DNA from 4 places in the Burkholderia stabilis genome. Region 1 is predicted to be linked to each of the others. Evidence: riboswitches for the same ligand, from Rfam matches in the RefSeq annotation. Region 1 holds a riboswitch; each other region holds the start of a gene.
The links. A riboswitch is a leader RNA that binds a small molecule or an ion and turns the genes downstream of it on or off. The one in region 1 is predicted to bind cobalamin.
Positions count from the first base shown of each region.

Region 1 (4,692 bases):
ACGCGACGGCCGGCGGCAATGCCGCGAGCGCCGTCTGCGCGAGCGCGTCGGCCGCGCGTTCGAGCCGCGCATCGAGATCGTCGATGTCGGCCGGCTGGTGCAGGCCGAGATGCCGCTCCGGCAGCGCGATGCCCGCATCGGCCGGCACGTGCCCGAGCCAGCGCAGGTCATCGGGCAGCGCCTGTTGCAGCAGCTCCGCATGGCGGGCCGACCCTACGCGGTTCGCCAGCACGCCGTGAAACGGCAGCCCCGGGCGGAACCGCGCGAGCCCGAACGCGATCGCTGCGAACGTCTGCGCCATCGACTTCGCGGAAATCACCGCGACGACCGGCACGCCGAACGCGGACGCGAGGTCCGCGCTGCTCGGCGTACCGTCGAACAGCCCCATCACGCCTTCGATCAGGATCAGGTCCGCATCGCGCGCGGCCTCGGCAAGCAGCGCGCGGCAGCCGGCCTCGCCGACCATCCCGAGGTCGAGCGCATGCACGGGCGCGCCGCTCGCGCGTTCGAGCAGCATCGGATCGAGGAAGTCGGGCCCGGTCTTGAACACGCGCACGCGGCGGCCGAGCCGTCGATGCAGCCGCGCGAGGCCGGCCGTCACCGACGTCTTGCCCTGGCCGGACGCGGGCGCACTGACGAACAGCGCGGGGCAGGCCGGCACGCTCAGAACTCCACGCCGCGCTGCGCCTTCACGCCTTGCTCCTTGTACGGATGCTTGACGAGCCGCATTTCGGTGACGAGATCGGCCGCGTCGATCAGCGCATCGGGCGCGTGCCGCCCGGTGACGACGACGTGCACCGAATCCGGGCGAACGGCAAGCGTCGCGAGCACTTCGTCGAGCGGCAGGTATTCGTACTTCAGCACGGTGTTCAGCTCGTCGAGGATCACCATCCGGTAGTCGCCGCTTTCGATCATCCGGCGCGCCTCGTCCCAGCCCTTGCGGGCGGTCGCGATGTCGGCGTCGCGGTTCTGCGTGTTCCACGTGTAGCCGTCGCCCATCGTCACGAAATCGCATTCCGCGACCGCGCCGAGGAAGTCGCGCTCGGACGTGTGCAGCGCGCCCTTGATGAACTGCACGACGCCGAGCCGCATGCCGTGGCCGAGCACGCGCACGGCCATGCCGAATGCAGCCGTGCTCTTGCCCTTGCCGTTGCCGGTGTTGACGATCAGCAGGCCCTTTTCGTGGGTGGCGGCGGCCTGCTTCTTCTCATGGCCGGCGCGGCGGCGTTCGGCCATCCGCTGATGGGATTCGGAATCGGTCTTCATCGGGAATCGTCCTGTCGAAAGCGAAACAAAGGGTTCAGAGCGGGCCGGCGAGCGCGACCGTCACGCCGTCCCGGATGGATTTGGGGCCCAGCAGCCGGCCATGCGGCGCCGCGAGCTGCGCGCACGGCTCGGCCACGCCCGCGACGCCGAAGCGCGCGAGCGCGGCATCCGACGGGCCGCTTACGGCCAGCTCGGGGCGGTTTGCGAGCTGCGCCGCATCGAACGCGACGAGCGGCCAGCCGCGTCGCGCACACAGCGTGCGCAGCGCACGGGTGCGCGCCTTGTCGGCGAGCGTCGCGACGAGCGCCGGTTCGGCGCCCGGGTAGAGCGCGAGCGCGGCGCGGATCGCGGCATCGAGTTGGGCGGCCGTCACGCCCGCGCGGAAGCCGACGCCGAGCGCGACGCGCGTCATGCGCCGCCGCCGAGCGCCGCGCGCACCGCCGGATCATCGGCGAGCGCGGCGACGCGGCCGATCACGACGATCGCCGGCGAACCGATGCCGGTTGCGCCGACGCGTTCGACGAGATTGTCGAGCGTCGCGAGCACGTGCCGCTGATCGGGACGTGTCGCATTCTCGATCGCCGCGCACGGCGTATCGCCGGGCAGGCCGCCGTCATGCAGCGCTGCCACAATCGCGTCGAGCCGGCGAATGCCCATATAGATCACGATCGTCATGCGGGTGGCGGCGAGCGCGCGCCAGTCGGGCTCGTCGGCGCCCGCGCCGTGGCCCGTGACGAAGATCACCCCCTGCGCGTCGCCGCGATGCGTGACCGGAATGCCGAGCGCGGCCGGCGCTGCAATGCCTGCGGTGATGCCGTTCACGATTTCCACCGGAAAACCCGCGGCGCCGAGCGCGGCCAGTTCCTCGCCGCCGCGGCCGAACACGAACGGATCGCCGCCCTTGAGGCGGGCGACGCTGCGGCCCGCGCGCAGATGGTCGAGCATCGCGGCGACGATCGTTTCCTGCGGCGTCGACGCATGGCCGCCGCGCTTGCCGACGTGCTCAATCAGCGCGTCGGCGCGCGCATGGCGCAGCACGTCGGGGTTCACGAGATCGTCGACGAGCAGTACGTCGGCCGCGCCGATCGCGCGCACGGCCCTGAGCGTCAGCAGGTCGGCGTCGCCGGGGCCAGCGCCGATGAGCCACGCGCGGCTCATCGCGCGCGGCACGGCGCGCACCGTGTCGTTACGGTGAAAAGGGAAAGGCGGGCGGCACATGGGCGGCCGGCAGACAGGCAAGGCATGACGGATCGGACGAAGCCCACGCGGACGCAGGCGGAATGCGCACCCCATCCGTCCCCCGCGGATCGGGCGTTCGGCGAGCGTCGGGCTCGCCCCTTGCGTCGGCCGGTATCCGGGCTGGCCGCTTGCCAGGCCGCAGCCTTCCCGCCCGGCTGAAGGGCAGTGGCATCGTGGGCGGCATGGGCGCGTCGCGCGGGGAAGCGCGTCGCGCGGGCGGCGTACCGTTGCGGGGACAGCACAGGCCGGGCGGACATCCGCCTCCTGTTTCCCGTTTAACTGCATGCGGGAATGCGCATGCGAGCACCGAACGCGGCGCTACGATAGCACAGCGGTCCGCCCGCGCGAACCCGCCGCGCCGGTGCCCGAAGCGGCTTCAGGCGTCGCGCGCCGGCCGTGCGAAACACGGCCCGGCGGCCCGTGCCGCCTTGACGCTCCCCGCACCGCCGCCTACACTCGCACGCGTTTTGGTGCTCGCGCGCGCCGCTCCGGCGCACGCAGTTAAACGGGAAACAGGGAGCCTGCCTGCGCCGCAGTCGAGCCAACCTGTGCTGCCCCCGCAACGGTAAGCGAACGCGTCGCGCGCAGCGCGATGCAACGCCGCTTCGCCGCATGCCGCACGCATGCGGACGACCGCCACTGGATGCCGCGCGCATCCGGGAAGGCGAAGCGGCGTGTTCGTCAGCCCGGATACCGGCCTAAACATTGGGGTTCAGCGCCGCGGGGAGGCGGCGCATCGTCCACGGCCGCAGCAGGCCCGACGCCCGCGCATTTCCCGCTTTCTCCGCCCATCGGCCCCGCGCGCACGCGCCCGGCCGGCACGGCGAACGGCAGGCGGCGCGGGCAGGGCCGGCGGCAGCCGTGTTGGCATTCACGATGTCGACCGTTCGCAAGGAAGCACCATGTCCGATTCGTCGTTCCGTCCGTCCTGCGTCCGTCCGTCCGGGCTGCGCGGCGACCTGCCCGCGATCCGCCAGATGAATTGCCGCGCCGCCTTCGACGCGACGATCCCGGCCTGATTCCACTTTCGACACAGGACCTACCATGACCCTACGCAAGCTTCCCGTCACGATCGTCACGGGCTTTCTCGGCAGCGGCAAGACGACGCTGATGCGCCACATCCTGCAGCACGCCGAAGGCCGCCGCATCGCGGTGATCGTCAACGAATTCGGCGAGCTCGGCATCGACGGCGAAATCCTCAAGGGCTGCGGCATCGGCTGCGAGGATGCCGAGGGCGCGCAGAACGAAGCATCGGGCCAGCTCTACGAGCTCGCGAACGGCTGCCTGTGCTGCACCGTGCAGGAAGAGTTCTATCCGGTGATGGAAGCGCTTGTCGAACGGCGCGCGGATATCGACCACGTGCTGATCGAAACGTCGGGGCTCGCGCTGCCGAAGCCGCTCGTGCAGGCGTTCAACTGGCCGACGATCCGCAACAGCTTCACGGTCGATGCGGTCGTGACCGTCGTCGACGGGCCGGCCGCCGCGAGCGGCCAGTTCGCGGAAAACCCGCAGGCCGTCGATGCGCAGCGCCGCGCCGATCCGAACCTCGACCACGAATCGCCGCTGCACGAGCTGTTCGCCGATCAACTGTCGTCCGCCGATCTCGTGATCGTGAACAAGGCCGATCTCGTCGGCGATGCGGAATTCGCGCAGATCGAAACCGCGATCCGCGACGAGATCCCGCCGCAGGTGAAGATCGTGCGCGCGACGCGCGGCGAACTCGATCTCGCGATGCTGCTCGGCCTCGAATCGGCGTCGGAAGAAACGATCCACCTGCGTCACGACCATCACGGCTCGGCCGACGACGGCGACCACGACCACCATCACGACGATTTCGACTCGGTGGTCGTGTCGGGCGATGCGGGTACGCGCGAAGCGACGATCGCCGCGCTGCAGCGGGTCGTCGAGACGCACACGATCTACCGCGCGAAGGGTTTCGCCGCGCTGCCCGGTGCACCGATGCGGCTCGTGATCCAGGGCGTCGGCCGCCGTTTCGACAGCTATTTCGACCGCCGCTGGCAAGACGGCGAAACGCGCGCGAGCCGCTTCGTGCTGATCGGCGAGGATCTCGACGCGGCCGCGCTGCAGCGCGCGTTCGACGCCGCGTGCGCGGCCGAGCCGCAACAGGCGTAACGCACGATGCATCTGCTGCGCACCACGCCGGGCGGTTTCGTCGACGATACGCAG
Region 1 covers NZ_CP016442.1:785,213-789,904, reverse strand. Annotated here, with positions in the region: gene BBJ41_RS03795 (cobyrinate a,c-diamide synthase) at 1-661, opposite strand, end outside; gene cobO (cob(I)yrinic acid a,c-diamide adenosyltransferase) at 664-1,266, opposite strand; gene BBJ41_RS03785 (cobalamin biosynthesis protein) at 1,301-1,678, opposite strand; gene cobA (uroporphyrinogen-III C-methyltransferase) at 1,675-2,484, opposite strand; cobalamin riboswitch at 2,595-2,832, opposite strand; cobalamin riboswitch at 2,957-3,221, shown strand; gene cobW (cobalamin biosynthesis protein CobW) at 3,550-4,638, shown strand; gene cobN (cobaltochelatase subunit CobN) at 4,645-4,692, shown strand, end outside.

Region 2 (4,692 bases), on a different replicon from region 1:
CAGCGGCACGCCGTCGTCGCCGACCAGTCGCCGCAGCGCGTCTCGCGCTTCGTCGCTGATCGACGCGGGAAAGGGGACGACCCGGCTCGGTACGGCGACGCCGTCAGGTTTGTCTTTCATCGAATGGTTTCCGTTCGGCCCGTCACGGCGTATTCCGGTGCAGCACGGCCCGTCATGCGGCCGACGGCCAGTGGCGCAGCATCACGTCCAGCGCGTCGAGACTGCGCGACCACGACGCGTCGGAATCCGGCGCGCTGTGCGAGAAACCGCCCGCGCTTTCCAGCGTCACGTAGCCCATGAAGAAACCGCCGAGCAGGCGAATCGCATGCGCCTGTTCGGCGTCGGGAATCGCGTAGCCGCGCAGCATGGCCGCGGTCATCCTGACGAGCCGGCCGCCCGCGCTCTCGGCGGCGCGTTCCGCGCTCACCGGATGCCGCGCGGCCGCAAAGCGGCCGGGATGCTCGCGCGCATAGTCGCGATAGACGTTCGCGAGTGCGGCCAGCGCGTCCTTGCCGGTGCGGCCGGCCAGTGCGTCGGTCGCGCGGTCGGCCAGCTCCTGCAGCGCGAACAGCGCGATACGGCTCTTGAGGTCGTCGAAACTCGGGATATGGGAATACAGGCTGGCGAGCTTCACGTCGAAGTGCCGCGCGAGCGCCGCGCCGGTGAGCTGCTCGAAGCCGGTTTCATCGGCGAGCTGCGCGCCGGCTTCGACGAGCCTGTCTACGGTAATGCCGGCACGCGCCATGACGGATGCTATTGAGGTTAGTCAAAAAACTAATTCTATTAGTTTTTGTGGCAGTGTCAATGTCGTGTGCGTGCCGGTGGCTTCGCCATGCGTGGGTTTGCCGGGCCGTCAGAACGTATAGCTGACCTTGCCGAACGCGGTGCGTCCGAGCGTGTTGTAGCCGTACGCGGTCATGTACTGCCGCTCGAAGAGGTTCGACAGCGACGCCGACACCGTCAGGTGCGAATTGATCCGGTAGGCCGCGCGCAGGCTCACGGTCAGGTACGACGGCAGATACTGCGTATTGGCCGGATCGTCGAACGTCGAGCCGCCGTAGAGCAGCGACGCGCCCGTGCTCAGCGCGTGCAGGTGCAGTTCGTCCCACGTGTGATCGACGTTGAGGCTGACCGTCTGGCGCGGCCGGCGGTTGAGCCAGGTCTGGTTGGTCTCGTCCTGCGGATTCAGGATGCCGATCGCGAGGCTCACCGGCGTCGAGCGGCCGATCGTGCCCTTGTACGACAGGTCGATGCCGCGAATATGCGAACGGCCAATGTTCATCGGCGAGAACGTCGCGGGGTTGTACGCGATCAGGTTGTTGACCCGCGTGTCGTAGATCGCGGCGGAGAACGTGCCGTACGACGTATTCGCGTCGATCGCGGCCTCGACCGACGTGTTGCGTTCGGGGCTGAGGTTCGGATTGCCGTAGCCGGGGTAGTACAGGTCGTTGAACGTCGGCAGGCGGAACGCGTTGCCGTACGACACGCGCGCCGTGTAGACCGGCGTGATCGCCCACGACAGCGCGGCATTGCCGGTGTTCACCGACTGCCCGGCAATGATCTCGTGACGCCCCGCGAGGAACATCGTCACGCTGCCGAGCGTCGCCGACTGATGCAGCGAGAACGCGGAATCGTTGCGCGTCGGCACGCCGGCGGGAATGTCGAACGGCAGGAACGCCTGTTCGCGCGTGAAGTCGTAGGCCAGCTTCGTCTCGCCCGACAGCGGCAGGCCGAACAGGTGGAACCCGTGTTCCTGGTGGGTCAGCGACGTCGACGTGCTGATGCGCTGCGAATTGATCTGGTCGGTCGCAAGGGTCGGGTCGTTCGCGTAGATGAAGGCGCGGTCGTTCGAATAGCCGAACGACTGGGCGAACTGCGTGTCGGGCGTGATGTCGAGACGGAACGCGATGCCGGCCGTCAGTTGATGATCGAGCTGACGGTTCGCATAGCCGATGTTGTCGTAGGACAGATCGGACCGGTGATACAGCGCGAACGTCGAGATCGACCAGTTGTCGCGCGCGTAGCCGAGGCGCGCATCGAGATCCTGTGCGTGATACGGATTGCGGCCGGCTTCGTGCGCGTAGAAGAACGGGCGCGTCGCATCGATGCCGGCCGTGTTGTAGTCGTGCAGGCCGAGCGAGTAGGTGAGCCCGCCGAGCGCGGCCAGCGGCCCCGTCGACGGCACCGTGCCCGACGTGCGCAACTGCGTGTCGAAGGTCTTGTTCGACCCGCCGCCGAACGACACCGTGGTCTGGTTCGGTTGATTGCTGGCGCGGCGCGAGAAGAGCTGCACGACGCCGCCCATCGCATTGGCGCCGAACGACGCGGCGGCCGGCCCCGAGATCACTTCGACGCGCTCGAACGCTTCGGTCGGCAGATCGGCCCACGGCGCGATGCCGGTGGTCGACGAGCCGATCCGGATGCCGTCGATGAACACGGCGACCTGGCTGGCCGACGAGCCGCGGATGCTGACCGACGCGGACGAGCCGGGGCCGCCGTTCTGCGAGACGGTGACGCCCGGCAGCGTCGCGAGCGCCTGCGTGATGCTCGGGTCGCCGGGCGACAGCCGGTCGAGATCCTCGCGCGTGAGCACCTGCGTCGACGCATAACGACCGTCGAACGATTCGGGCAGGCGCCGCGTGTCGGTCACGCTGATCGTCGGCAGGTCGGCGCTTTCCGCGGGCCGGGCGGCCTGCGGGAGCGCGGTGTCGCCGGCAGCATGGGCGATCGGGGCAAGCAGCGCGCTGGCGGCGGACGTGGCAAGAAGGTAACGAATGTTCATGAGGCAGCGGGAATAAGCGTGTTGCGTGTACGGCGATCGTGAGCGAATCGGGGGCCGGGCCGGCCAGTTCCGGGCGGGCGTCATGGCGTGGCGGGACAAGGCGGCCGGCTGCCGGCGGTGTCGGTGCGGCGCATGCCGGGCGACGCAAGCGCCATAAACGGCCGCGCGGACGCGGGCTGGCCACGCATGCCGACGGCGTGTCGGTGCGACGCTTTCTGAGCGAAAGCGGATTCGGAAACGATGGACATCTGAAGGGTCCTGAGGTCGGGCCGTCCATGCAACGGGCGACCGCCAATGGCGGTGCTTGGCGCGCCGGGACACCCCGCCCGGTGCGGCTGCTTGGACCTCGGGTCGATGGCAGGTCTCCTGGCTCGCGGGTCGTCATTCGCGCCGGCCTTCCCGGTTTCCCAGTGGCACGCAGTGGCACGCATTCGCCGCTCACAGTTGCGGGGGCAGCCGCAGATTCGAGGCGCTGCCTCTCCTGCGTTCCCTTTTGATCCCGTCTCCGGGAACCATCAGCGCGCAAGCGTAATGGCGCGGGCTCCGGCGCGTCAATTGTCCGGTTGCGCAGGGATGCGAAAAAACGTCATTGCCCGGCGGAAACTTTCCAAACCCTTTCTTTCATGCGCCGGCGCCGCGTTTCATGTCTGACGAAACACCGGGATCGACGGCGGGGGATCGCGCCTGAACCGGCTCGGCGCGACACCCGTCCAGCGCACGAACGCACGCCGGAACGCTTCCTCGCCGCCGAACCCGAGATGTGCGGCCACGCGTGCGACCGGCCAGTCCGTGTCGCGCAGGCATCGTCGCGCGGCGTCGGCCACGCATTGCTCGCGCAACGCGTGATAACCGCTGCCTTCCGCCGCGAGCCGCCGCCGCAGCGTCGCCTCGCTGACGCCGAGCCACGCGGCCAGCTCCACGAGCGCCGGCAGCGCCTGTGCGTGCGCGAGCGCCGCATCGAGAAAGCCGCGCACCTGCTGCGTCCACGACACGACGGCTGGCGCCGCATCGATCAGACGAAACGGGAAATCGACGAGGAACGCGTCGAGTTCGGCCGGCTGGCGGATCACGCGGCATTCGAGCCGCGCCGCATCGAACGCGAAGCCGTAGGTTTTCCGGCCGACGTCGACCGGCGCGTTGAACAGACCGAGCAGCGGCACCGCGTCGTCGCGGCGCGGATGGCCGAGCCACACGTCGATTGGCCGCAGCGGCTGCCCGATCAGCCAGCCGAACAGTTGCAGATAGCAGAACAGGCCCGTCAGGTCGACGAGGCACGCGGCCGGGCTGCGCGTGCGGCGCAGCGAGTCCATCCGGAACGTCGCGCGTCCGTCGCGCACCGCGAGCGACAGCATGCCGGCGCGTGGCGTCAGCATGTCGCAGAAGTCGCGCGCGCAGCGGATCGCGTCGGCGAGCGTCGCGCAGCTCAGCAGGCAGCGGCACATCAGGTCGACTTCCTGCTTGCGCATCGGCGGGTGGCCGTCGCCGCGCGCGACCTGCGCTTCGAGCCGCTCGATCGCGTCGCGGTAGAGCGCAACGAAACCGCCGGCCGTCGGCGCATCGTGCGGCGCCTGCGTATCGCGTCCGGCCGGCGCCGCGCCGCTGCGCGTGAGTTCGCTCAGCAGGCGCGCGCCGAAACCCGGCAGGACGCGGCCGTTTTGGGGCATTGCGCGCGGTTTCATGTTGTCTCCCGTTCTGATCGTTGCGACAGGGGCCGGTGAGCGGGCCGGTAGGGGTGTGCGAACCGTCGCCACGCAAGAATGCTATCGACGCCGGCCGCCTTCGGCCTCGCCGGAACGGCGTAGGCCGGCAACGCATCCCGCCATGAACGACCACGGACGACACGCGAATGATCCAGATCGTAGATGAAATCACGCTCGCTCCCGAGCGCATTCCCGACGTGCTCGCGCTGC
Region 2 covers NZ_CP016443.1:708,672-713,363, reverse strand. Annotated here, with positions in the region: gene BBJ41_RS21240 (alpha/beta hydrolase) at 1-120, opposite strand, end outside; gene BBJ41_RS21235 (TetR/AcrR family transcriptional regulator) at 173-745, opposite strand; gene BBJ41_RS21230 (TonB-dependent receptor domain-containing protein) at 854-2,782, opposite strand; cobalamin riboswitch at 3,122-3,314, opposite strand; gene BBJ41_RS21225 (helix-turn-helix domain-containing protein) at 3,424-4,461, opposite strand; gene BBJ41_RS21220 (hypothetical protein) at 4,629-4,692, shown strand, end outside.
Region 2: another riboswitch for cobalamin. It lies ahead of BBJ41_RS21230 (TonB-dependent receptor domain-containing protein); the one in region 1 lies ahead of cobA (uroporphyrinogen-III C-methyltransferase).

Region 3 (4,692 bases), 1.1 Mb from region 1:
GCGCGGCGTGTGCCGCGCATCGGAAAGGGAAAGGTCATTGTCGCTCGGGCCACGCGGGCAGCAGCGCGTCGCGGCCGTTTTCGCGGATCAGCACCAGCGGATAACCGAACGCGTCGCTCGCGCGCTCGGGTGTCAATACGTCGTGCACGGGGCCGGCCCACGCTTGGCCGCGGCCGTCGAGCAACAGCGCGTGCGTCGCGAAACGCCGCGCGAGATTCAGGTCGTGGCACGAGAACAGCACGGTGCGCGGTCCGGCGTCGAGCCATGCGGCCAGCGCGGTCAGGCAATCGATCTGGTGATGCAGGTCGAGATGCGCGAGCGGCTCGTCGAGCAGCATCAGCGGCGCGTCCTGGCACAGCGTCGCGGCCAGCGCGACGCGCTGCCGCTCGCCGCCCGACAGCGACAGCACGTCGCGCGACGCGAGCGCGGTCAGGCCGAACGTCGCGAGCGCATCGCGCGCGGCCGCGCGATCGCCGTCGCGCTCCCAGCCCCAGCCACCGAGATACGGAAAGCGGTTGAGCAGCACCGTGTCGAATACGGTCGCGCTGAACGCGTCGTGCAGTTGCTGCGGCATCAGCGCGCGGCGCTGCGCGAGCGGCGCGGGCAACCATGCGCCGAGCGGCCGGCCGTCGATCTCGACCCGGCCGCCGGCCGGCGGCTGCAGCCCCGCGAGCGTCGCGAGCAGCGTCGTCTTGCCCGCACCGTTCGGCCCCGCGACGCACCAGATCTCGCCGGGGCGGAACGCGTGCGTAAAACCGTCGAGCAGCGTGCGTTCGCCGGCCTTCAGCGTCAGGTCGACGGTCGCGTAGATCATGTCGCCGTCGGTGGCGTGCCGTGCGGCATCCGTCATCGCATCGGCCTCCTCAACAACATCCACAGGAACACCGGCACGCCGATCAACGCCGTCATCACGCCGACCGGCAGTTGCGCGGGGGCGATCGCGGTGCGCGCAAGCAGGTCGGCCGCCATCACGCCACCGCCGCCCGCGAGCATCGCGGCCGGCAGCAGCATCCGCTGGTCGTTGCCGAATGCGAGCCGCAACGCGTGCGGCACGACGAGACCGACGAAGCCGATCGTGCCGGCCGTCGTCACCGCAGCCGCGGCAGCCAGCGACGCGACGAGATAGATCCGCACGCGCAGGCGCGCGACGGGTACGCCGAGCGCAAGTGCCGTCGCATCGCCGCGCAGCAGCACGTTCAGTTGCGGCGCGGCCGGCAGCGCGATGCATGCGGCCAGCAGCAGCGCCCCCCATGCGAACCATGGCGCGGTCACGCCGTTCAGGTCGCCGGTCAGCCAGAAGATGATCCCGCGCAGCCGCGCATCGGGCGCGAGCGACAGCAGTAGCGTGACGAGCGCCCCCCCACCCCGCGGCGATCACGACGCCGGTGAGCAGCAGCCGCGGTGACGCGTCGCGCGACTCGCCACGCCACAGCTCGCGGCGCGCGAGGCCGAGCACGAGCGCGACCGACACGAGCGAACCGGCGAACGCCGATGCGTCGACGAGCCACCATGCGCCGCCCGCGATCATCGCGACGAGCGCGAAGCCGGCCGCGCCGCCTGACACGCCGAGCACGTACGGATCGGCGAGCGGATTGCGCAGCAACACCTGCAGCAACGCGCCGGCCAGCGCGAGCAGCGCGCCGCACGCGAAGCCTGCGAGCGCGCGCGGCAGGCGCAGCGTACGAACGATATCGGCGAACAGCGCGTCGCCGCCATGCGGCACGAGCGATGCGAGCGCCTGCCACGGCGACATCGGCACGCTGCCGATCGACAACGACGCGACGAACAGTAACGCGACCACGGCGGCCAGCGCGGCCCAGATCGCGGCGGCGCGCGCGGCGCTCATGCTGCCCTCCGCCGGGTGGGCGACGCGCCGCGCACCGGCCGGCTACAGCGGCCGGCCGGGCGCGACATCGGCGCGGTGCGGCGTGTCGTAGGCATAACCAAGCTCGTGGTCCTTGTCGGTCAGAGGGTCGATGGGCGCGTCAACCGTCCGGCGGTCGCCCGGTTCGAGCGCATCACCAAGATGGCAGAAATCGGCGCCGCCGACGATTGGGGTCAGCATCGAAGAAGATCCCGTGAAGCACTGCGCACCCCGCTTCCCCGCAGGCCACGCGTCACGAAGCCCGTGCGGGCTCCCCGCCTCGGCCGGTATCCGGGCTGGCGGCGTACCGGCTCGCCTTCCCGCGCTAAAAACGCGCAGTGGCCCGTGCCCGCCTGCAAGACCTGCACGCGGAGCACGCCTGAGCCGGCCTGCGTCATGCGACGCGGCCGCTTACCGTTGCGGGGGCAGCGCAGGTTGGCGGCCTTCTGGCGAAGCCCGCGCCCTGCTTCCCGTTTAACCGCGCGTTCCACGCGCGAGCACCGAGGCGGCGCCAGTTTAGGAGCCGGTCGCGCGAGCGTCAAGGAAGCGCCCGGACACGCACGGGACGCGTCCATTCGCGGCAAGAAGCAGGGGTGTTACGACTGGAAACGTTACAGATGTCGGATTGCGCGTTATTCCGCGCTAAAATGCTGGGTCTTTAGAGGACGCAGCAAATGCTCAACGAACTCGAAACCTTATCTCAAAATATTGGCCGTCTGATTTCGCTGAACAAGCGCTATCACTCGGAACGGCTCGCGCTCGAGGAGCAGGTCGCGCAATTGCGCGCGGAAGCGGACACGGTCCGCGCGGAACTCGCGGAACTGCGCGACGAACGCAATGCGCTCGCAGCCGAGCGCGACACGCTGTCGGCGAAAATCGACGACGCACAGGTGAAACTGAACGCGATTCTCGAAAAGCTTCCACGCTCGAAAAGCGCGGAGCAAGCCGACAACCAGCTCGACCTGCTGGACGGGCAGGCGCGTACGGATGGCGATGACGCGGCCAGCCACGGAGAACATGCATGAGCACCAAGCAGATCGAAGTCTCGATTCTCGGTCAGCCCTATCGTCTCGCCTGTTCGGCCGAGACCGAAGCGGCGCTGCTCGAAGCGGTCGCGCGCGTCGATGCCGAGATGTCGAAAATCCGCTCGAACAGCTCGGTACGCGGCACCGATCGCATCGCGGTCATGGCAGCGCTGTCGCTCGCATCGGAATTGCTGCGGCTGCAAACGAGCGTGCGGCACGGTGAAGCATTTCCGGCGGAGGAAATCCGTCGTACAATGCACCAGATGAACGAACAGCTCGGCGCGGTGCTCGCACAGCACGAGACGCAGTAACGTTTGATCGATGCGTCGATTCCCCTTGATCTCGGCGATCAACGGTGGTCAAATTGGCGCATCGAAATACAGTTCAGTCAGCTTCCCTGCCTGGTTCGCCAAGGTCATATATTCCTTGAACCAATGCCATGTGCACGGTTGCGGAAATTTGTAGCACGGGCGCGCGCGTCACTCTGTCTGATGTACCCGAAGTGCTGCTAACTGCGACCAATTCTGAACCTCAGGTTCAGGATGCCGGCCTAGCGGCCAAGGCGGGGGCCTATCCAACGGCATCGGGCACGTCCCGATGCCGTTTCCTTTTGTAGCAGCCTCTTTCTGCGTCGATCACGATCCATGCAATACTGGCTGATGAAGTCCGAACCGGACGAAGCAAGCATCGACGATCTCGCCAACGCACCGCAGCGCTCGCTGCCGTGGACTGGCGTGCGGAACTATCAGGCGCGCAATTTCATGCGCGACACGATGAAGATCGGCGACGGCGTGCTGTTCTATCACTCGAGCTGCCCCGAGCCGGGCATCGCGGGCCTCGCCGAAGTATCGTCTACGCCCTACCCCGATCCCACGCAGTTCGATCCGAAAAGCCCCTATTACGACCCGAAATCGACGCAGGAAACGCCGCGCTGGCTGCTCGTCGACGTGCGCTTCGTGAAAAAGGCGCCGCTCGTGCCGCTCGCCGCACTGCGCGAACACGACGAACTCGCCGACATGCGCGTGCTCGCACGCGGCAACCGGCTGTCGATCACGCCCGTGACGCGCGCCGAATGGCGGTTCATCACCGAAAAGCTGATGAAGTAAGCACGCGCCAAAGGTCAAATCTGGTCAGCAGGCGCCGCACGCACGGAACTCAAGGGTCTTTCACGTGGCCTAAGCAACCGCTGTCGGCCGATCGGGCCGGCTGTCGTTTTTTTGTCGCGCGGTACGCCCGCGTCGCGCACGCGTGATCCGCGTGTGCGCCCTCGCACAAGGAGTCCAACAATGACCAAGAAATCCGCACTCGCGCTGTCGCTTGCACTCGCCGCCGCCGTTCCCGTCGCGCTGACGCTTGCGTCGCCCGCCGCGCACGCGCAGACTGCAAACCCGCACTTTCCGGAGCCGGCCGGCGTACTGTCGCTTTCGTCGCAGGCCAGCGCCGACGTGCCGCAGGACATCATCCACATCACGCTGTTCTACGAGCAACAGGCAAAGGACCCGGGCAGCCTGACGTCCGCGTTGAACCAGCGCGCCGATGCGGCACTGTCGCAGGCGAAGGGCGTATCGGGCGTCACCGCGCACACGGGTGCGTTCTCCGTGTATCCGAGCACCGATCGCGACGGGAAGATCTCCGCATGGCGCGGCCGCACCGAGGTCGCGCTCGAATCGCGCGATTTCGCCGCGGCATCGAAGCTGGCGGGCCAGTTGTCGAACCTGATGCAGGTTGCCAACGTCGAGTTCTCGCTGTCGCCCGAAGCACAGCGCACGGCCGAGCAGAAGCTCACCACCGAGGCGATCAAGT
Region 3 covers NZ_CP016442.1:3,545,210-3,549,901, reverse strand. Annotated here, with positions in the region: gene BBJ41_RS16525 (ABC transporter ATP-binding protein) at 35-850, opposite strand; partial or broken gene BBJ41_RS16520 (FecCD family ABC transporter permease) at 847-1,927, opposite strand; cobalamin riboswitch at 2,130-2,384, opposite strand; gene BBJ41_RS16515 (ATPase) at 2,539-2,889, shown strand; gene BBJ41_RS16510 (cell division protein ZapA) at 2,886-3,200, shown strand; RNA gene ssrS (6S RNA) at 3,281-3,462, shown strand; gene BBJ41_RS16500 (EVE domain-containing protein) at 3,534-3,995, shown strand; gene BBJ41_RS16495 (SIMPL domain-containing protein) at 4,176-4,692, shown strand, end outside.
Region 3: another riboswitch for cobalamin. It lies ahead of BBJ41_RS16520 (FecCD family ABC transporter permease); the one in region 1 lies ahead of cobA (uroporphyrinogen-III C-methyltransferase).

Region 4 (4,692 bases), on a different replicon from region 1:
GCGCGCCGTACACCGGCAGCAGCTTCGGCAGCAGCGCGAGGCGATCCGAATCGTCCTTCGACTTGCCGAGCCACAGGTACGTCACCGGGCCGATGATCACCGGTTTAGCGTTCACGCCCTGCACCTTCGCCTCGGCCAGTTGCTGCAGCAGGCGCGACGGGTCGAGCGAGAAATTCGTGTCGGCGTGGAATTCCGGGACGATGTAGTGGTAGTTCGTGTCGAACCACTTCGTCATTTCACCGGCCGCGACGCCGCCGCAGCACGCCGCATGCTCTTCCGCGGACTGCGCCGAGCGGCCGCGCGCGACGCGGAAATAGTTGTCGAGCGCATCGCCGTGGAAGTCCTGCACGCGCTTCGGCAGGTTGCCGAGCGTGAAGCTCATGTCGAGCACCTGGTCGTAGAACGCGAAATCGCCGATCGGCGCGAGATCCAGGCCACGCTGATCGTTCCAGTGACGCGCGCGCAGGTCCGCGCCGAGCGCCTTCAGTTCGTCGCGCGACGATTCGCCTTTCCAGTAGCGTTCGAGACCGAACTTGAGTTCGCGCTTCGCGCCGATGCGCGGGAAACCGAGGTTGTGTGTCGTGACCATGAGGCTGCCGTCCAGAAAGAAATTGAAGATCCGGCAGCCATCATAGGGATTTCAAACCATGAAATAAAATGGCATTATTTCATTCATCCATTAAATTTGTTCATGCATCTGTTGCGCGAGCGATATCCATGCTGGAACGATTCCATCTCGTCGTCATTCGTGAAGTCGAGCGCCAGGGCTCGCTGACCGCGGCCGCCAATGCGCTGCACCTCACGCAATCGGCGCTCAGCCATACCGTCAGGAAAATCGAGCAGCAGCTCGGCACGCCGATCTGGGACCGGGAAGGGCGCGGCCTGCGGCTCACGCAAGGCGGGCAGTATCTGCTGAAGCTCGCGAACCGGCTGCTGCCGCAGTTCGAGCTCGCCGAGGAGCGGATGAAGCAGTACGCGAAAGGCGAGCGCGGCACGCTGCGTATCGGGATGGAGTGCCACCCGTGCTACCAGTGGCTGCTGAAGGTCGTGTCGCCGTACCTGTCACGCTGGCCCGACGTCGACGTGGACGTGAAGCAGCGTTTCCAGTTCGGCGGCATCGGCGCGCTGTTCGGCTATGACATCGACGTACTCGTGACGCCCGACCCGCTGAACAAGCCGGGCCTGCGTTTCGATCCCGTGTTCGACTACGAGCAGGTGCTGGTGGTCGCGGATGCACACCGCCTCGCGAATGCCGACTACGTGACGCCCGAGCAGCTGATCGACGAAATCCTGATCACCTATCCGGTCGAAACCGACCGGCTCGACATCTACAACCAGTTCCTGACGCCGGCCGGCATCGTGCCAAGGCGGCACAAGTCGATCGAGACGACCGACATCATGCTGCAGATGGTGGCGAGCGGGCGCGGCGTGGCCGCGCTGCCGAGATGGCTTGCCGACGAATACGCGGACCGGATGCCGGTCGTGCCGGTCAAGCTCGGCAAGAAGGGAATCGCGAAGCAGATCTTCCTCGGCATCCGCGAAGCGGATGCGTCGATCGACTATCTGGCCGCGTTCGTCGCGCTGGCGCGCGAATCGACGTGGAGCGCGCCGCGCATGCTGCGTTAGGGCTCAGGCCCTGTTCACGCGAATATCGGGCTTGCGATCGGCGTGAACGGGCCCCCGGGTGCACCCGTTTGCAATACGCGTCAGGCGGCGTGCATGCCGATGCGTTCGCCGCGCTCGACCCACGCGCCGAACAACAGGCCGATCGTCGTCCACATGATCACCTGCATGCCGATGGCCGCGACGCGAAACTTCCACAGCAAGGCAGCCGGGAACGCGGCCGGCACTTCGTTGATCGACGGCAGCCCGAGCTGCACCGCCGCGATGATCGCGACGAACACGAGGCCCGCCACGATCGACGCGTTCCATTGGCCGAGCTTCGCGAGCAGATGGCGGCGCACGCTGACCGAGAACACCATCGTCGCGATCGAGATCGCGATCATCAGGAAGAACAGGCCCGTGCGATAGCCGATCGTGTCGGGGTCGCCAACCGACGGCGGATTGGCCGGGTACTTGATGTTCGGCACGATCACGAGCGCGACGAACGCCGCGAGCGCGAGCCACGCGGCCAGCGGCCGCGCCGGGAGGCGGCTGCCTCGTCCGTAGGCAAACGCGAAGACCAGCGAAAACAACCCGCCGAATGCCGCGCCGTAGGTCACGACACCCGTCAGCAGGCCGAGGCCGGCCTGCGTGTGGCGGCTGACCAGCTCGACCTCGTGATCGTGCCCGTGCTCGTCGCTCTTGGCGGCATCGCGCTGTTCTTCGAAGGAAATTGCCTGATCGACTTGCGGTTCGCCGACGATTTTCGCGAAACCGAACGTGAGGAGGCCCGCGGCGATGCCTGCGAGCATCCCGCGCATGAGCAGCTTTCCGACCATCGTGTTCTCCGCGTCAGTGGCAGGGAAAGCCGAGCAGATGGCGGCCGTCGTGGACGAATTCGTGGACGTACATGCCCGGCACGAGCGACGTCGCGCCTTGTTCCGCGCCGACGAAATAGAGTGCGAGCAGCAGGATCAGGCCGACGAATACGGCCCACGGCAACAGCTCACGTACGGGGATGGGTGCCGGCACGACGACCGGCTTCAGCACTGCTTCGCTCATGGATGCACCTCAGGGGAATCGCGCCCCGACAAATGTTGGATGGGTACGAAGGCAGGTCTGGCTTCCGGGATCGTGATTACCCGGTTACAGTGGCGCGACCGCACCGGATTTGCACCGGCTTCCGCGCTTCGTATCGAGCGGATTGTACGCGCGAACGTCCGCGTATTGAAGAAGTGATGGCCCGCGGACGACCGCCCGTCCGCTCCGGCTCTCCCGACAACCGACATGACCCTCCATGCCTCGTTGCGCCTGATTGCACACGCGTCGACCCGCGCGATGCGCACCGGCACGTTTCCCGACGACGATCCGCTCGACGCACGCGGGCTCGCCGAAGCCGCCGCGCTGCGCGATCGGTGGACGCACGCGGCCGGCGCGCTCGTGCGGTGCAGCCCTGCCCGCTGTGCGCGGCAGACCGCCGATGCACTCGGCCTGCACGCCGAAGCCGACGACCCGCTTCGCGACATCGACTACCGCAACTGGCGAGGCAAGCGGCTGCACGATCTCGCACGCGACGTGCCGGACGCACTGGGCGCATGGATCTGCGATCCGTCCGCGTCGCCGCACGGCGGCGAATCGTTCGAAGCCGCCGCTCGCCGTGTCGGCGCATGGCTGAACGCGCTGCCGCCCGGCCGCGACGTCGTCGCGATCACGCATGCGCCGATCGTTCGCGCGGCCGTCGCGCACGTGATGAGGATGGATCTCGATGCTGCGGCGCGCATCGACGTCGCACCGCTGTCGTGCACGATGTTCGTCGCGTCGCCGCATGGATGGACGTTGGCCACGACGCACGACGATCGGCGCGACGTCGATGCGTAAGCGTGTGGAATTGCGCGTGGAATTGCCGCCCCGGCATGCGCGATATGGATGACAAAGCGGCCGGTGTTTCACGACGCGAACGAATATCGTCCCTCGCCTTACATCACTGTAAGACGCGCCGTTCGTCATCCCGACTGTCATCAAACTGACTGCTAGCCGCGGCTAGGATCGGACGCGACTCCCCCACGAGAAGACGCCCGTCATGAATCAACCTGCTTCGTCCACCGCGAACGATCGGGGCTCCGTCGAGCGCACCCGGCAGCTCGGCTATGCCGTGTTCCTGCTGGTGCTCGCGATCGGCGCCGTCTACATCGCCACGCACCTGATCGACGATCTGTCGCCGATGCGCGAAGGGTCGCTGTTCCCGTACCTGATGCTCGGCGCCGCGCTGGTGATCGCGCTCGGCTTCGAATTCGTCAACGGCTTCCACGACACCGCGAACGCGGTCGCCACCGTGATCTACACGCACTCGCTGACGCCGAACGTGGCGGTGATCTGGTCCGGCATGTGGAACTTCCTCGGCGTGATGGTTTCGAGCGGCGCCGTCGCGTTCGGCATCCTGCAGTTGCTGCCGGTCGAGCTGATCCTGCAGGTCGGCAGCGGCTCCGGCTTCGCGATGGTGTTTGCGCTGCTGATCGCGGCGATCGTCTGGAACCTCGCGACCTGGTATTTCGGGTTGCCGTCGTCGAGCTCGCATACGCTGATCGGGTCGATCATCGGCGTCGGGCTGATGAACCAGCTGATGCACGGGCCGTCCGGCACGAGCGGCGTCGACTGGGGCCAGGCGCTGGGCGTCGGCAAGTCGCTGCTGCTCTCGCCGATCGTGGGCTTCCTGTGCGCGTCGCTGCTGCTGCTCGTGCTGAAAGCCCTCGTGCGGATTCCCGAGCTGTACAAGGAGCCGCCGAAGGACCAGCCGCCGCCGTTCTGGATTCGCTGCCTGCTGATCCTGACCTGCACGGGCGTGTCGTTCGCGCACGGTTCGAACGACGGGCAGAAAGGGATGGGCCTCATCATGCTGATCCTGATCGGCACGGTGCCGGCCGCGTACGCCCTGAACAAGGCCGTCACGCCGGCCGAGTCGCAGACCTTCGTCGCCGTCGCGAATCAGGCGGCCGCGACGTTCGCGAAGTATACGAACGGCGTCGCGCCGTCGGCGAACCCGCGCGCCGACGTCGAACACTACGTGCAGCATCGCGAACTGACGCCTGCGGT
Region 4 covers NZ_CP016443.1:1,914,114-1,918,805, forward strand. Annotated here, with positions in the region: gene metE (5-methyltetrahydropteroyltriglutamate--homocysteine S-methyltransferase) at 1-589, opposite strand, end outside; gene BBJ41_RS26370 (LysR family transcriptional regulator) at 718-1,626, shown strand; gene BBJ41_RS26375 (CbtA family protein) at 1,707-2,441, opposite strand; gene BBJ41_RS26380 (CbtB domain-containing protein) at 2,455-2,664, opposite strand; cobalamin riboswitch at 2,698-2,835, opposite strand; gene BBJ41_RS26385 (histidine phosphatase family protein) at 2,890-3,480, shown strand; gene BBJ41_RS26390 (inorganic phosphate transporter) at 3,683-4,692, shown strand, end outside.
Region 4: another riboswitch for cobalamin. It lies ahead of BBJ41_RS26380 (CbtB domain-containing protein); the one in region 1 lies ahead of cobA (uroporphyrinogen-III C-methyltransferase).